Regions from separate parts of the Pseudomonas sp. ABC1 genome, predicted to be linked through region 2. Evidence: riboswitches for the same ligand, from Rfam matches in the RefSeq annotation. Region 2 holds a riboswitch; each other region holds the start of a gene.

Region 1 (4,101 bases), 1.8 Mb from region 2:
GGCCTCGTCCTCACCCAGGGTCAGGGCATCCAGTTGCCGACCACAGGCCAGCAACAACGCCAGGCCGCCGAGGATGAACGGCAGGCTCAGGTGGATATCGGCAAAGCTGCGGTCGCTCAGCGAGCCCATCAGCCAGAGCACGATGTCCTGCATATCGGTCGGTGTCGGCGCCAGGTTGATCGCCAGGGATGTCAACGCCGCCGCCAGGGCGGACAGCGCCACGCCGGCAAGGATCAGCGTCAGGTTGCCGCCTCGGCGGCGGGCGATCAGGTAGAGCAACAGTGTCGAGAGCGCTGCGCCGCCCATGGCAGCCCCCGGCAGCAGCCAGTGGCTCAGCCCGGCGTAACCGTAATAGAGGCACAGCACAGCACCCAGACTGGCACTGCTGCTGACGCCGAGCAGGCCAGGCTCGGCCAGCGGATTGCGCAGCAAGCCCTGCAACGCCGCCCCTGCCGTGCCCAGCGACATACCGACCAGGATCGCCAGCAACACCCTGGGCAAGCGGATTTCATGCACGATAATCCACTGCTGTACCGCAAGGTCGCGCAAGTCGTCACTGGCCGGCTGCCATTGCAGCAGCGCCCGCAGCACTTCGCCTGGCGTCAGGGCCACGGAGCCGATGCTCAGCGACAACAGGAACAACACGACCAGTATCAGCAGCAGGATGGGATTCACCAGCCGGTTCATGGGTGCAGCACTCCCGTATCGACCAGTGCATCCAGTTGCCCGGCCAGTTGCTCCGCAGCCGTCACCAGTTGCCCATCGCTGCAGCCCCAGCGGTTATCGGCGATGGTGATCGAAGGGGTATGACGCAACAGTTGCTGCAACCGAGGATGGCGCCAGTAGGATGACTTGGCATGACCCTGGTCGATCAGCATATCCGCTTTCACCAGCACATCCGGCGGAGCACCGAGCAGGCGCTCCAGCGGGTAATGCCCCCAGCCTCGTGCCGGGAAGGCGTTCTCCGCGCCAAGGGCCTGGAACACCGTATCGACATAGGTTTCGTACCCGGCACTGCCGCCATTGGGGCGCAGGTATAGCAAGCGGAATGGCCGCTCACGTGCCTGTAACCGTTGCAGGCGCGCCTGCCAATCGGCCACGTGCGCTTGCCCGGCTGCTTCCCGGTCCATGCGCCGTGCGACCAGTAGCGTGGTGTCGAATATCTGCTGCCAGGTGGTCGGGTACGGCACCGCCAGTACCTCGATGCCATGGCGCTGGAACAGCTCGCGCGGGTTCTGCGCCAGCCAGCGGCGCGAGGCCAGCACCAGGTCCGGACGCAGCGCGATAATCTCCTCGGACGTGGCCTGATTCGCCGGGTACTGGCGTGCCTGCCCAGGCATGGACGACACCCGCGCATCCTGGCTCTTGGCCGACACTGACAACAGTTGACCGGGCGCGGCCAGCCCCAGTGCCAGGTAATCCGCGCACAGGTTGGTCGACACTACGCGAGGCAGCGCCATGGCGCCCTGGACGACCAGCAGCGACAGCACAACCCCCGCCCCGTAGGCGCGGGCTTGCCCGCGAAGCCGTTGCGGCCCCCTACGAAAGCGCAAAAACATCAGAAATCGACGCCAGCCTGGCCTTTCACCCCAGCGTTGTAGGCATGCTTGACGTCACGAATTTCGCTCACCGTATCAGCCAGCTCGACCAGCTCCGGCTTGGCTGCTCGCCCGGTGACGATCACGCTCTGGTGCGCGGGCCGCTCGCGCAGGGCTTGCAACACTTCGTCCAGCACCAGGTAGTTGTACTTGAGCATATAGGTCAGTTCGTCGAGCACCACAAGGTTCAGACTGGCATCGGCGAGCATGGCCCGCGCATGGGCCCAGGCTTCGTCAGCGGCGGCCTTGTCCTTGTCCCAGTCCTGGGTGTTCCAGGTGAAACCGGTGGCCATCGCGTGGTAACGCACTTGTGGTGCGTGCTGTTGCAGATAGATGACTTCGCCGGACGCGTGGGTGCCCTTGATGAACTGAACCACCCCGGCCTGCTGGCCATGCCCCAGCGCCCGGTACAGGGTGCCGAAGGCCGAAGTGCTCTTGCCCTTGCCGTTACCGGTGATGAGGATCAGGATGCCACGCTCGATCTGCGCCTTGTCGATACCGGCATCGACCACGGCCTTCTTGCGCTTCATGCGCTCGGCATGGTTCTGCTTCTTCTGTTCGTCGATCATCGCTCGCCACTCCGCAAAGGGGCCGGATGGACGCACACAGGCAAGCACGAAAAGGCCTGGCAGCGGCAACCACCCTCACCCCGGGGTCATACCTGGTCATAACAGGCCGGTCTTCTGGCTCGCCGTCGCTCGCATACCGCGCCTTCCCGGAGCGAACCCCAGTGGCGTATCACGGCAGCGTCAGGCTTACAGCAGCGGGGGCTGCGCCGGACTCGGCATGCGCTGGGCACGACTCACCGGACTTCCCGTTTCAGCCCTGCCATGGAGATGGCGCGGGCACCTGTTCGAGGTGTGGCAGGTTAGCAGCAAAACAGTGGAAAGCCGATAGCGGGAGGGCTCGGGTGGAGCGAATCCAGATCTATACTTTTCCGCCAGGCCCAGGCGGCAGGTGCCGACCGTACCAGGGGCGCCGGGGTATACGCTTGGACAGGCGCTCCACTTCCAGCTCGTCGGAGTGGATGATCCGCAGCGCGAGCTTCATGGTCTCGATATCCAACTCCCCGCCGCCACCACCATTGCCTTGTAGCCAGGCACCGCAACCGGCCTGCTGCGGCCCGAGCCAGGGCCGCGCGAGCTCGACCCAACGCCCAGGGGCGAACCAGGGCACGCCATCGACCAGGGTGCGCACCACTTCACCGGGGTGTGCTTGCTCATGGGCCAGGAACCAGTCGTCGATACGGTCGTCGATCCAGCCATGGAACGCCCAGAACACTGGATTGACATGGGACGAGAAGGCATCGCCAAGGAAATCATTGTCCTCGCGGAACCAGCGCTCGGAGAAGTCGACAGGGTTGCGCGCATAGGGCATCGGCAGGCCGCTGTTAGGATCGCGCGCCAGGGAAGCCCAGCACATATGCAGCCAGTCATGGATACCCAGCTCGATACGCGAACCCAACTCTCCCAGACACAGAGTGCTCAAGTACTCAGGGTTCTGGTACTGCGCCTCCCACAGCTGGAAATTACCGAAATACCCCTCGCTGCTCTTGATACCGAGCAGCCAGGCATTGAAGCCAGCATCACCGGGAATCTCCCAGAACGGCGGCGTCGAATAGCCATCGTGGTTTTCCACATAGTCGATGAATGCCTGCACACCATGGCCGATATAGGGCCGTGGCGGCGGCAGACTGGGCCAGGAAAGCAACGGTTGCATGGCACGTGCCTTCAGCACCATATCCCGGTGCATGAACAGGAAGTCCTCGCCCGAGCCGTTGCGGTGGCGCTCCTTGCCCCGCGCATCCCGCTCCTGGCCTTCCGGCCCTGGCTGCCAACCCAGGCTCCGTACCCCACGCCGCTGCGTTTCGTCCAGATGCCGCCAACGATCGCGGGCGGCGTGCCAGAGCTGGTGAAACAACCGATGCCCAGGTGAAATCAGCCAGGCCTTGAGCTCAGGCCGGTAGGGAAGTCGTTCGCGGGCTAGCACGAAAGGGCGGCGCACCGCGACGAAGCGTGCTTGCCGTGTGGAAAAACCGTGCTGCTGTCCTTGCGTACTCAAAGCGCCGCTGATCGTCGCCTGGCCACCACCACTGCTCCAGTCGCCCCAGATTTCATCGAAGATCGCCTGGCAGTCATAGGCATGGCCGGCATGGTCCGTCAGCTTCCAACGCAGGTTGGGAACCTTGCTTGCATCCAGTTCGCCGAACACCTGCAGGTTGCCCTTATCGAAGGGCCGCCGGCCCAGCACACCGCGCACCGCACGCCCACCCGGACCGATGTCCAGCAACAGTTCGAGGTGATCGAGCGCCAGCCCGGGAAAGTCCCCCTGCCCGTCGAGCAAGCGGAAATCCCAGATACCGACCAATCGCTCGCCAAGCAGCACTTCCGCCTGAGGCACCGGAATGATTTCCGGCTCTTCTCTCAACTCGGCCGCTTCCTTTTCCTGATGGCTACGGTAGGCACTACGCGCTGCCACCAACGCCCCGCCTGCGACCCCAGCC
Region 2 (4,101 bases):
CGGCTGACCAGCAGCAGTACCTGGGCCGACGCATCGGCGACCTGCGCCTTGTAGCCGGAGATAGAGCGGGCGAATACGTTGTAGATGACCACGGCGGGGATCGCTGCCACCAGGCCCAGCGCGGTGGCCAACAGCGCTTCGGCGATACCGGGTGCCACGACGGCCAGGTTGGTGGTCTGGGATTTGGCGATGCCGATGAAGCTGTTCATGATCCCCCACACGGTACCGAACAGACCGACGAATGGAGCCGTCGAACCGATGGTCGCCAGCACGCCAGTCCCCTGGCTCATGCTGCGACCACTGGCGGCGACAAGACGCTCGAGGCGGAAACTGACGCGCTCCTTGATGGCATCCTTGTCGGTGCTCTTGGAGGAAAGGTTCAGCTCTTCCTGGGCATCTTCGATCAGCAGTGTGCTGAAACTGTTCTGGGCACGCGCCTGGTCGGCAGCCTGCTTGAGTGTGCTGACGCGCTTCAGGGCACCGACTTCGCCGCGCAGACGGCGCTTGGCACGAATAAGTTCGAGGCCTTTGGCGACCCAGATGGTCCAGGTAATGATCGAGGCGATGACCAGACCGATCATCACGGCTTTGACGACGATATCCGCGCCTTGGTACATGCCCCACGGGGAAAGGTCATGGGCGAAGCCGGCGGAGAGTTCATCTTCTGCCAGGGCCTCTTCAGCTTCAGAGGTGCCGGTTTCGTCAAGAGCCTCGCCATCGACGTCCGCAGCACCCTCGACAGTGCCCTCGCCATTCTGCGCGGCAGCGACGCTACCTGCGGCAAGCGGATCAACCGCTGGCGCTTCACCAGAGGAAGCGGCAGGTGCCTCATTGGCGGCAGGTGCGGCAACCGGCGTCGTTTCATCGGCCTGACTTGCGGGCACGAGTGACAGCGTAAGCAGAACAGCCACGAACATGCGCAGAGCTGCGCTATTGAACGGGGCGCGGGAGAAGATCGATTTCATGCGGGCCACACCTGATCTGAGCGGGACGGACAGTGGCTCGAATAGGATTCGACGAGCCAGAGCAAGCGGTAATTATCGCAAATAGTTATCGTTCATTAAAGGAATAAAATTAATTTTCCTTCACGAAGTCATTAGCGTACCTGAACAGGGGGTGGGAAATCAGCCAGAATCGCAGCACGAACCACTCCCATGCACCTTATGAAGCCCTGACTACAGCGCCGTTACAGCGCTCCGCGAACCTCGTTCGCAAATAGGGATAGGGCACCCGCCACATATCCATTAAGATGCGCCCGCCGGTTTCCACCAGGAATTAATAGGGAATCCATGGTGGCCTGACGGCCTGGCGTCATCCTTGCAATTGCAAGCACGCCCGGTCACAGCCATCGAATGGAACTGCCCCCGCAACTGTAGGCACTTGGCATCACTGCGAAATATGTCACTGGAGCATGCTCCGGGAAGGCTGTGGTGATGCAATGAAGCGCCAGTCAGGAGACCTGCCGGCACGAATCGAACTGACCGGCGGGGTGTCCGGGAGGGAGAGCCTTGGCCGGCGCTGGACCTGGCACGCACACCCGTGATCCGTCCCGTCCGCCTTGAACCCTTCTCCTTGCGCCTGCCGGAATACCGCCATCCGCTCGCCTGGAGAACCCCATGCTGCTATCCCGTCTCGTCCTCGCCGGCGCCGTGCTTGGCCACTGCGCCTCGGCACTGGCCGCCACGCCGACCCAGTACCCGCTGAACATCGAGAACTGCGGCCACACCCTGACCTTCAGCGCCGCTCCCGAGCGGGCCGTGACCATCGGCCAGGCCGGCACGGAAATTTTCTATGCACTGGACCTTGGTAATCGCCTGGCAGGCACCTCGCTCTGGTTCAACGATGTGAAGCCGGCCTACAAGGCGCAGAACGACAAAGTCGAGCGCCTGGCCGACAACGACCCGAGCTTCGAATCGGTGATCGCCAAGCGCCCCGGCCTGGTGCCGGTGCAGTTCGAATGGATGGTCGGCGAACAGGGCGTGGTCGGCACTCGCGAGCAGTTCCATGAGCTGAATGTGCCCACCTATATCCTGCCCTCCGATTGTGAAGGCAAGGACAACCTGACCGGCGCCGACGGCACGCGCCTGCAGCCGTTCAGCATGGACTCGATCTACAAGAGCGTCGAACAGCTGTCGACCATCTTTGACGTGCGTGACCGCGGCGATGCCTTGGTCGCCAACCTCAAGCAGCGCCTGGACGACGCCCGCCACAGTGTCGAACAACGCAAGCTCGGCGATGTTTCCGCCGTGTTCTGGTTCTCCAGCGCCGACCTCGATATCGACCCCTACGTCGCGGGCCGCAAAGGCACGCCCGACCTCATGCTGAAGACGCTGGGACTGCGCAATGTCATCGAATCCGACGAAGAGTGGCCGACCGTCGGTTGGGAAACCATCGCCAAGGCCAACCCGACCGTCCTGGTGATCGCCCGCATGGACCGCCGCCGCTTCCCGGCCGATGACTACCTGAAGAAACTGGAATTCCTCAAGAGCGACCCGGTCACCCGGCACATGGATGCAGTGAAGAACGACCGCATCGTGATTCTCGACGCCAACGACATGCAGGCCTCGATCGGCACCATCGACGGTATCGAGCAACTGGCCAAGGCCATCGGCGAGCTCGACCTGTCCAAATGACCCTTGCTCCCCTGCTGCGCCACTGCCTGCTGCACACCCTCTGGGTGTCGGCACTGTTGCTGGTGGTGGTGATCGGTGGCGTCGCCATCGGTGAAACCAGCATCCCGCCGGCAGTGGTGTTCCAGGTGCTGGGCAACAAGCTGCTGGGCATGGGCTTCGTCCTCGACCCGATCGACGAGGGCATCGTCTGGAACTATCGCCTGACCCGCACCCTGGTGGCCGCCAGTTGTGGCGCAGGCCTGGCGATCTCCGGCGTGGTGCTGCAGGCACTGCTGCGCAACCCGCTGGCGGACCCTTACCTGCTGGGCATCTCCGCCGGCGCCTCGACCGGCGCGGTACTGGTGGCGATCATCGGCATCGGGGCGGGCGCGGTGTCGCTGTCACTGGGCGCCTTCATCGGCTCCATCGCCGCCTTCGCACTGGTCGCCATGCTGGCGCGAGCAGCCGGACGCGGCGCTCTGAGCGGCAATGCACAGATCATCCTGGCCGGTATCGCCGGCTCGCAATTGTTCAACGCCCTGACCGCCTTCCTGATCGCCAAGTCGGCCAACTCCGAACAGGCACGCGGCATCATGTTCTGGCTGCTGGGCAACCTCAGCGGCGTGCGCTGGCATGACGTGACCCTGGCCCTGCCGGTGGCGCTGGCCTGTACCCTCGTCTGCATCTGGCACGCTCGTGCGCTGGATGCCTTCACCTTCGGCAGCGACTCGGCGGCGGCCCTCGGCGTGCCGGTGCGCCGGGTACAGGCCTTGCTGATCGCCATCGCCGCACTGGCGACGGCGGTGATGGTGTCCATCGTCGGCGCGATCGGTTTCGTCGGGCTGGTGATTCCCCATGCCGCACGCCTGCTGACAGGCGCTCGCCACGCACGCCTGGTGCCAATCAGCGCCCTCGCCGGGGCGGTGTTCCTGGTCGGCGCGGACGTGATCGCACGCACCGCGATCAAGGGCCAGGTACTGCCGATCGGTGTGATCACAGCGTTGATCGGCGCACCGATCTTCGCGCTGATCCTGATCCGGGGGCGCTCGGCATGAGCCAGGACGACATCCTCCTCGAATGCCGCGAGCTGGGCTGGCGCGTCAAAGGCACGCCGATCATCCAGGGCATTTCCCTGGCGCTGCGACGCGGTGAAACCCTGGGCCTGATCGGTCCGAACGGCTCGGGCAAGTCGACTCTGCTCAAGGTGCTTGCCGGCCTGCGCACGCCCAGTGCCGGCGAGTTGTACCTGCAAGGCCAGCCCATGACGCGCCTGCCACGGCGCCAGGTCGCCCAGCGCCTGGCGTTCGTCGAACAGCACGCGGAAACCGCCGAGTCGATCTGCGTGCGCGACGCCGTGGAACTGGGCCGGACACCCTGGCTGTCGGCACTGCAGCCCTGGTCCGCGGAGGATTCGTCCATCGTCGCCGAGGCCCTGGCGGCGGTCGGCATGGGCCATATGCGTGATCGCGTATGGAACACCCTGTCCGGT
Region 3 (4,101 bases), 970 kb from region 2:
CAACGCCCTGCAACATCGCTTCGGCCCGCAACTGCTGGCCCTGCTCGATGATGCCGAGGCAGCCCCCTTCCAGGCCTTGCTGGAGGAGGCCCGTGGCGAGCGCGAGCGCCTGGAGGCCGAGCTGCATAACGGTCGCGACCGTCTGCTGGAACTGAACTCCGCGGGCGGCGAGAAAGGCGCGGCCCTGGTCGAAGCCATCGAAGAGCAGGACGACCAGTACAGCCTGCCCATCTACATGGAGAGCCTGTTCGACGCCTTCGGCATCGACAGTGAGGACCACTCCGAGAACGCCCTGATCCTGCGCCCCAGCGAGAAGATGCTGGATGCCAGCTTCCCGCTGGGCGACGACGAGGCCGTGACCATCACCTACGACCGCGCCCAGGCGCTGTCGCGCGAAGACATGCAGTTCATCACCTGGGAACACCCGATGGTGCTGGGCGGCATGGACCTGGTGGTATCGGGCTCGATGGGCAACACCGCGGTGGCGCTGCTCAAGAACAAGGCCCTCAAGCCGGGGACCGTGCTGCTGGAGCTGCTGTTCGTCAGTGAAGTGGTCGCACCGCGTGCCCTGCAACTGGCGCGCTTCCTGCCACCGCTGGCGATTCGCTGCCTGCTCGATGCCAATGGCAACGACCTCGCGCCCAAGGTCGCCTTCGACACCATCAACGACCAGTTGGAAAGTGTCCCCCGCGCCAGCGCCAACAAATTCATCCAGGCACAGCGCGACATCCTGGCGCGTCAGATCGCCGTTGCCGAAGGCAAGGTCGCGCCCAGCCACGCCAAGCGCGTCAGCGAAGCACAGCATCGCCTGACGGCCGACCTGGATGAAGAACTGGCACGCCTGATCGCCCTCAAGGCGGTCAACCCGAGCGTACGCGACAGTGAAATCGACGCCCTGCGCAAGCAGCGCGAAGACGGCCTGGCCATGCTGGAAAAAGCCGCGCTGCGCCTGGAGGCGATCCGCGTACTGGTCGCCGGCTGAAGCACTGCCCATCCCTTGCGCACATAAGGTCCAGGCCTTATCGTGCGCACGCTTCAAATCCCTGCAGGTGTGCCCCCTGGGCATTAAACGGGAAGCCGGTGAGCCCCTTGGCAAGGCCGGCGCTGCCCCCGCAACGGTAATCGATCACGACTGACCCTCGGCACCCGCTCATGCGCCACTGCACCCCGGTGTGGGAAGGCGAGCGGATGGATCGAAAGCCCGGAGACCGGCCTGCATGGAACCCACTGGTGTTGCGGAGGGCAGCACCATCAGGCTCCGGCGCGTCCGGGCGCCTGCTCCTGCCCTCCTCAAAAGCATTACGCTCTTTTGAGGATTTACCCGATGAAACTGTCCCGTCTTGCCCTGGCCATCAGCCTGCTGCCCCTCGCAGCGCACGCCGTTGCCGAGGATGATCCACTTGAACTCGCCCCCACGGTCATCACCCGCGCGACCGACCTGAAGAACCCGGCCCCGGCCAGCGTTGCCGTGATCACACGGGAACAGATCGAATCCAGCGCCAGCAACAACCTGCTCGACCTGCTGCGCACCCAGGCCGGCCTGCAGATCCGCGACACCATGGGCGATGGCAACCGTGCCATGCCCAGCCTGCGCGGCTTTGGCGAAAATGCACCGAACAACACCCTGGTGGTGGTCGATGGCCGCCGCCTGAACCAGCCCAGCCTGGCCGGTCCCGATCTCAACAGCGTGCCCCTGGCCAATATCGAGCGCATCGAGATCATCCGAGGCGCCGGCACCGTGCTCTATGGCGACCAGGCCGTGGGCGGGGTGATCAATATCATCACCCGCACGCCGCAGCACAATGAGGCCTATCTGGAGGCCAGTCGCGGCAGCCATGACCTGGAAGCCTATCGCGGGCATGTCAGCCAGCAACTGGGGGCAGGCTTCTCGCTGTATGCCAGTGGCGAGACGCGCAACACCGACAACTACCGCGACCATAACAACGGCAACTACAGCAATGCCTTCGGCCGCCTGCGCTATGACCATGCCAGCGGCCATGCGCTCTACGAATACCAAACCGTCGACGACGAGCTGCTCTACCCCAACGCCATGTCCCGTGCGCAACGCAGCCTCGACCGCAAGTTCAGCAACTCGCAGGCCTGGTTCGACAGCAAGACGCAGGTGCACCGCTTCGCCCTCGAACAGCGCCTGGGCGATATCTGGGGCCTGAACTTCGACTACAGCGAGAGCGACCAGGATGGTGTTGGCAGTTGGGGGCCAGGCTCCGACTACACCCAGGACACCCGCACCAAAACCTTCAGCCCACGCCTGACCGGCCGCTTCGACAATCGCCTGGGCCAGGCCGAGTGGCTGCTGGGCCACGACCATGTCACCAGCGACTACGAGAACCGTGCCTCCTGGAGCGCCACCCTGACCCGCCAGACCCTGCGTGACTGGTACACACAGTTCAGCCAGACGTTCAATGACGAACTGACTGCCACCCTCGGCTACCGCGCCAGTGAAGTCGACGACGACAACCACGGCCTAAACCGCAAGCACCGGGACCGTGAGGGCAGCACCAGCATCGGCCTGAGCTGGCAGATCGACCCGAACCTGCGCACCTTCATCAAGCGTGAAGACGTGCTGCGCTGGGCGAATGTCGACGAGAACGCCTTCACCGCGCCCGAGGTGGTATTCCTCAAGCCGCAGACTGGCGACTCCTGGGAAACCGGCATCGAATGGAAGGACCAGCGCCAGCGCTACCAGGCCACGCTGTATCGCCTGGCCCTGGACAACGAGCTGATGTACGACCCCTTCGCCAACGGCCCCTACGGCCCCGGCTCGGGCGCCAATATCAACCTCGACAAGACCCTGCGCAAAGGCCTCCTGCTGGAAGGCGAGCGCCAGTTGAGCGACGCCCTCAGCGTCGGCGCCCAATATAGCTTCACCGACGCCGAGTACCGGGCTGGCACCTTCCAGGGACAGCAGGTGCCCTGGGTCTCTCGCCACAGCGCCAGTGCCCATGTCGCCTATCAGCTCCTGCCCGGACTCAAGGGCTACCTGGAGACGGTCTACACCGGCAAGCGCTACTACTCCGGGGATGACGCCAACACGCAAGGCCAGGCAGGCAGCTACACCCTGTTCAACGCAGCCCTGCGCTACGACTATCGCCAGTTCAATACGCGCCTGCGCCTGAACAACCTCACCGGCAAGCGTTACGACGGCTTCGCCAGCAAGACCAGTCGCTATCCGGCGGCGGAAGAAGACATCCAGCTCAGCGTCGGCTACCGCTTCTGACAAGAGCCCGTGGGGTGCGCCCAGCGCATCGGGAATCGCACCCGACGCCCTCCACTCTTCGCCCCTCGCCCACTCATGGGAGAGGGGCGGAGAGATGGCCTGTACCCTGTCAGACCCAACCCTGCCCCTTCAACTCACTCTTCAGATAGGCATAGTAGACCGGCGCCGCCACCAGCCCCGCCAGGCCGAATGCCGCCTCGAACACCAGCATCGCCAGCAGCAGTTCCCAGGACTTGGCCTTGATCTGGGCGCCAACGATCCGCGCGTTGAGGAAATACTCGACCTTGTGGATCAACACCAGATACCCCAGGGCCACCAGGGCGATCCAGATGGACAAGGACAGGCCAACGACGAAGATCACCGTATTGGAAATCAGGTTACCCACCACGGGCAGCAGGCCCGCGACGAAGGTCACCAGGATCAGTGTCTTGACCAGCGGAAAGTGCACACCGAACAACGGCAGCACGACCACCAGGAAGACTGCGGTGAACAGCGTGTTGAGCAGCGAAATCTTCACCTGGGCGAAGACAATGTTGCGAAAGGCCATGACGAACAGCCCCACCCGCTCCAGCAGCGCCCCGGCCAGCGGCCTCAGGCTCTCGGGCGCCGGCATGCGCTGCAAGGCGATGACGGCCCCCAGCACCATGCCGATCAACACCGTCACGAACAGGTGCACCGCGCCGCGCCCCAGCAATTGCAGCTCGCTGATATGCCCGCGCAGCCAGTCGTAGAGCGTCTGGCGGATATCATCGACATTGGCCGGGAGATAGGCCACCAGCGAATCGGGCAATTGTGCCCTGGCGCGGTCGATCAGCCCCATCAGCTTGCCCAGCAACTGCCCCGGGTTGCTCACCTCATGCAGG
Region 4 (4,101 bases), 1.9 Mb from region 2:
AAGCGCCGGGCCTTGAACAGCTCGCGCTCCTGCTCCAGTTCGAACGGGCCACGGCTGGCGATGATATGGGCACGAGGATGCGGCGCCTGCGGCGTCAACTGGCGGATGGTCCAGAACTGTCCAGCGGGAATCGTCTGCAGATACTCCAGCGGTTCGCGGCCCAGGGTGAAGAACGGCCGATGGAACGGTGCCAGGGCCGAGCAAAGCGACGACCAATTCGTGACATCCCGCCAATCGTCGCCTGGCCCAGGCCGCCAGCCAGGGCGCCGCAACGCCCAGCACGGAATGCCGCACTGGCGTGCGGCGAGGGCAGCGTTATGACTGATGCGGGCGGCATAGGGGTGGGTGACGTCGAGCAGCAGCTCGATGGCCTTATCGTGAAGAAAGCGCGCCAGCCCCTCGGCACCGCCGAAACCGCCAACCCGTACCCGGCAAGCCAGGTCTCCTGGCACCTTGCCCAGGCCAGCGAGGCTGTAGATCGCCGTGGCAGGCAAGCGTCGAGCCAGGCGCAGGGCATCACCGACACCACCGAGCAGCAGGATGTTCATGGCTTGAACAGGTGCAACAGGGTGATGGGCAACGCCTGGCGCCAGGTGTCGAAATTGCCCAGCGGACGCGCCTGGGCAATCTCCATGCGCAGCAACTCGCCGCCGTGGCGCTGGCGCCAGTCGATCAGTAGTGCCTCGCTTTGCAGAGTCACGGCATTGGCCACCAAGCGTCCGCCAGGCTTGAGTGCCTGCCAGCACTGTTCCAGAGTGCCCGGTGCGGTCAGGCCGCCGCCGATGAAGATGGCATCAGGTGTCTCCAGTCCCTCCAGCGCCGCCGGTGCCTCCCCGGCAACCAGGTGGAGACCCGGCACGCCCAGGGCATCGCGATTATGACGAATAAAGGCCTGACGCCCCTCGTCGGCCTCTACCGCAATGGCACGGCAACTCGGGTGACTGCGCATCCATTCGATACCGATGGAGCCACTGCCGGCACCGATGTCCCAGAGCAGTTCGCCGGGGCAGGGCGCCAGGCGGGCCAGGGTGACGGCACGGATATCGCGCTTGGTCAGTTGCCCGTCGTGGCGGAAGGCCTCGTCGGGCAGGCCGCCGCTGACTGGCAAGCGTGGCGTGTCGTCTTCACAGCGGCACTCCAGGGCGATCAGGTTGAGTGCCGCGATTTCGGCGAACGGCCAGTCCTGCGCCAGGCCATCCAGGCGCCGCTCCAGGCTACCGCCCAGATGCTCCAGTACGCTCAGTCGGCTCTGGCCGAAACCGCGCTCGCACAGCAAGCGGGCGACCTGGGCCGGGCTGTGGCCATCCTGGCTGAGGATCAGCAGCCGGCGACCTGGATGCAGGTACAGATTGAGGGCCGCCAGTGGCCGGGCGACCAGCGACAGGATCGGGGTTTCCTGCAACGGCCAGCCCAGCCGGGCGGCGGCCAGGGACACTGAGGACGGCGCGGGCAGGATATGCATTTCCTCTTGCGGCAACTGGCGGGAGAGGGTGGCACCGATGCCGTACAGCATCGGGTCGCCACTGGCCAGCAGGCATACCGGCTCGCCCCGGCGGCGCAGCAAGGGTTGCAGGTCGAAGGGCGTCGGCCAGGGCTCGCGCGGGGCCTGGATGCAGGCGGGCAGCAGTTCGAGCTGGCGTGGCGCGCCGACGATCCTTTTCGCCTGCAACAGGGCATGGCGAGCCGCCTTGCCCAGGCCGGCGTAGCCGTCCTCGCCAATTCCCACTACCGTCAGCCACCTGCCCATGCGTGCTCCGTTCATCTGCTGGATTACCCGTGTTGCGGCCTCGGGTAAAGCCGTCATAATACCGCTTTTCGCCGGTGCCCCAGGGCCGGGAGTGCGATGCGCTCCCCAGGGAACACGGATAGAACCGTGGCTGCCCCCGCAACTGTAAGCAGCGAGTCGAACCACATGAGCCACTGGGCAACCGGGAAGGCGTGGTGCGGCCTTGACCTGCCAGCCAGGAAACCTGCCGACGAAATCATGCGCGTGTGCCGACATCGGGCGGGGTGTACCGATGCCAATGGACGTCCTTCGACGCCTCGGTCCGGTCACCGCGATTGCCCATTGCGAGTGCCCGTTGAGTTTTTCTCCTTCCGCTTCCAATCCTCGTCGCTCCGCCTGCCCTGGGCTGGAACGTATCGTGCCAGCGCTGGATGGCGGTATCTGCCGGATCAAGCTGGCCTGCGGGCGGATGTCGAGCGAGCAGGCCCGCCAGGTTGCGGCAGCGGCAGAAGCCTGCGGGGAAGGCGTGCTGGAGCTGACCAATCGCAGCAACCTGCAACTGCGCAGCATACGCCCCGAGCATGAACCTGAACTGATCCGCCGCCTGCTGGAGGCTGGCCTCGGGCCACGCCAGGCCGGTGCCGACGATGTGCGCAACCTGCTGGTCAGCCCTGCCGCCGGGCTCGATCCGCAGGCCATCCTCGATGTGCGGCCCCAGGCCGAACGCCTGCTGACGCTGTTGCAGGACACACCGGCATTCCATGCCCTTTCGCCGAAGTTCGCCCTGCAACTCGATGGCGGCGAAGCGCTGGCCGCCATCGACCACCCGCACGATATCTGGCTCGCAGCCTTGCCCGGTGGCGAGCGTCTCGCGCTGGGGCTGGCCGGTTGCCCGTGGCAGGCGCCCGTGCTGGAGGTCAGTGTGGCGTCGGCAACGGAACTGGTGGCGTGCCTGTTGGAGGCTTTTCTGCGACTGGCCCAGCCCGGCGAAAGCCGTATGCGGCACCTGCTGGCGCGCCTGCCTGTGGCCGCGTTTCTCGCGGCGCTGGATCAACCTCCGGCATTTTCCCTGGGATCGTCGGCCAGGCGCTCGATTCGGCCCGTCGCGCCACGTCCGGGCAGTTATCCGCAACGTCAGGCCGGGCTGGCCATGTGCCTGGCTGGCGCACCACTGGGGCGCCTGCACGCGACGCAATGGCGTGCATTGGCCGAGATCGCCGAAGACGAGGGAACCGGCTGGCTGCACCTCACCCCCTGGCAGGGCGTGTTGCTGCCGGGCGTGAAGCTGGAGCGCGTCGAATTGGTCCAGGCACGCCTGCACGCTATCGGCCTGCTGACCGAGGACTCGGACCCTTTGCTGCGGCTGACGGCCTGTAGCGGCTCGGCGGGATGTGGTAGGGGGTTGGCCGACACCAAGTCCGATGCGCTACGTCTGGCTGGCCTGCTGCCCACCACTGGAGGCACCTCGGGCATTCATCTGAGCGGCTGCCCACGCAGTTGTGCGGCGGCCCATGTCGCCCCCTATACCTTACTGGCGCAAACGCCAGGGCATTACTCACTCTACCGGCGGACGCAGGATGCGGCCGGTTTCGGCCAGTTGCTGGCCACTTCGATAGGCATAGACGAGGCTGCCGCATGGCTGGCCGCATCCGACGATCAGGACTCCCTGCATGATTGACTATATTCGCGACGGCCAGGCCATTTACCGCCAGTCGTTCGCCACCATTCGCGCCGAAGCCGACCTGTCCGGCATCCCCGTAGATCTGGAAAAACTCGCGGTCCGGGTCATCCATGCCTGCGGCATGGTCGACGTGGTGCACGACCTGCGCTTTTCCCCCGGTGCGGGGGCCATCGGCCGCGCCGCCCTGGCGGAGGGGGCCTCGATCCTCTGCGATGCTCGAATGGTGGCCGAAGGCATTACCCGTGCCCGGCTACCGGCGCACAACGAAGTGATCTGCACCCTGAACCAGGCCGATGTGCCGCAACTGGCCGAACGCCATGGCAATACCCGCTCGGCGGTGGCCCTGGAGCACTGGCGTCCACACCTCGAGGGTAGCGTGGTGGTGATCGGCAACGCGCCGACGGCGCTGTTCTACCTGCTGGAAATGCTCGATGCCGGTGCGCCGCGCCCGGCCCTGGTCATCGGCATGCCGGTGGGCTTCGTCGGCGCCGCCGAATCCAAGGCGCTGTTGGCGCTGGACAGCCGAGGCGTGCCTTTCGTCACCGTGCTCGGCCGCCGTGGCGGCAGTGCCATGGCCGCCGCCGCCGTCAACGCACTGGCCACGGAGCGCGAATGATGACGGGCAAAGGGCGGCTGCTGGGTATCGGCGTCGGGCCGGGCGACCCTGAACTGATTACGCTCAAGGCACTGCGCC

The links. Region 2 has a riboswitch for cobalamin ahead of HW090_RS10445 (ABC transporter substrate-binding protein). Riboswitches for the same ligand answer to the same signal wherever they lie in the genome.
Region 1: linked by a shared signal. The riboswitch ahead of cobO (cob(I)yrinic acid a,c-diamide adenosyltransferase) and the one ahead of HW090_RS10445 (ABC transporter substrate-binding protein) in region 2 are both predicted to bind cobalamin.
Region 3: linked by a shared signal. The riboswitch ahead of HW090_RS06110 (TonB-dependent receptor) and the one ahead of HW090_RS10445 (ABC transporter substrate-binding protein) in region 2 are both predicted to bind cobalamin.
Region 4: linked by a shared signal. The riboswitch ahead of cobG (precorrin-3B synthase) and the one ahead of HW090_RS10445 (ABC transporter substrate-binding protein) in region 2 are both predicted to bind cobalamin.

Annotation. Positions count from the first base shown of each region.
Region 1 covers NZ_CP058349.1:129,326-133,426, reverse strand. Annotated here, with positions in the region: gene HW090_RS00410 (iron ABC transporter permease) at 1-687, opposite strand, end outside; gene HW090_RS00405 (ABC transporter substrate-binding protein) at 684-1,559, opposite strand; gene cobO (cob(I)yrinic acid a,c-diamide adenosyltransferase) at 1,559-2,167, opposite strand; cobalamin riboswitch at 2,254-2,466, opposite strand; gene HW090_RS00395 (PvdJ/PvdD/PvdP-like protein) at 2,526-4,101, opposite strand, start outside.
Region 2 covers NZ_CP058349.1:2,363,413-2,367,513, reverse strand. Annotated here, with positions in the region: gene exbB (tonB-system energizer ExbB) at 1-965, opposite strand, end outside; cobalamin riboswitch at 1,243-1,482, shown strand; gene HW090_RS10445 (ABC transporter substrate-binding protein) at 1,617-2,633, shown strand; gene HW090_RS10440 (iron ABC transporter permease) at 2,630-3,667, shown strand; gene HW090_RS10435 (ABC transporter ATP-binding protein) at 3,664-4,101, shown strand, end outside.
Region 3 covers NZ_CP058349.1:1,389,713-1,393,813, forward strand. Annotated here, with positions in the region: gene rapA (RNA polymerase-associated protein RapA) at 1-982, shown strand, start outside; cobalamin riboswitch at 1,031-1,232, shown strand; gene HW090_RS06110 (TonB-dependent receptor) at 1,325-3,238, shown strand; gene HW090_RS06115 (AI-2E family transporter) at 3,348-4,101, opposite strand, start outside.
Region 4 covers NZ_CP058349.1:233,305-237,405, forward strand. Annotated here, with positions in the region: gene HW090_RS00840 (cobalt-precorrin-6A reductase) at 1-548, opposite strand, end outside; gene cbiE (precorrin-6y C5,15-methyltransferase (decarboxylating) subunit CbiE) at 545-1,747, opposite strand; cobalamin riboswitch at 1,803-1,993, shown strand; gene cobG (precorrin-3B synthase) at 2,145-3,404, shown strand; gene HW090_RS00855 (precorrin-8X methylmutase) at 3,397-4,023, shown strand; gene HW090_RS00860 (precorrin-2 C(20)-methyltransferase) at 4,020-4,101, shown strand, end outside.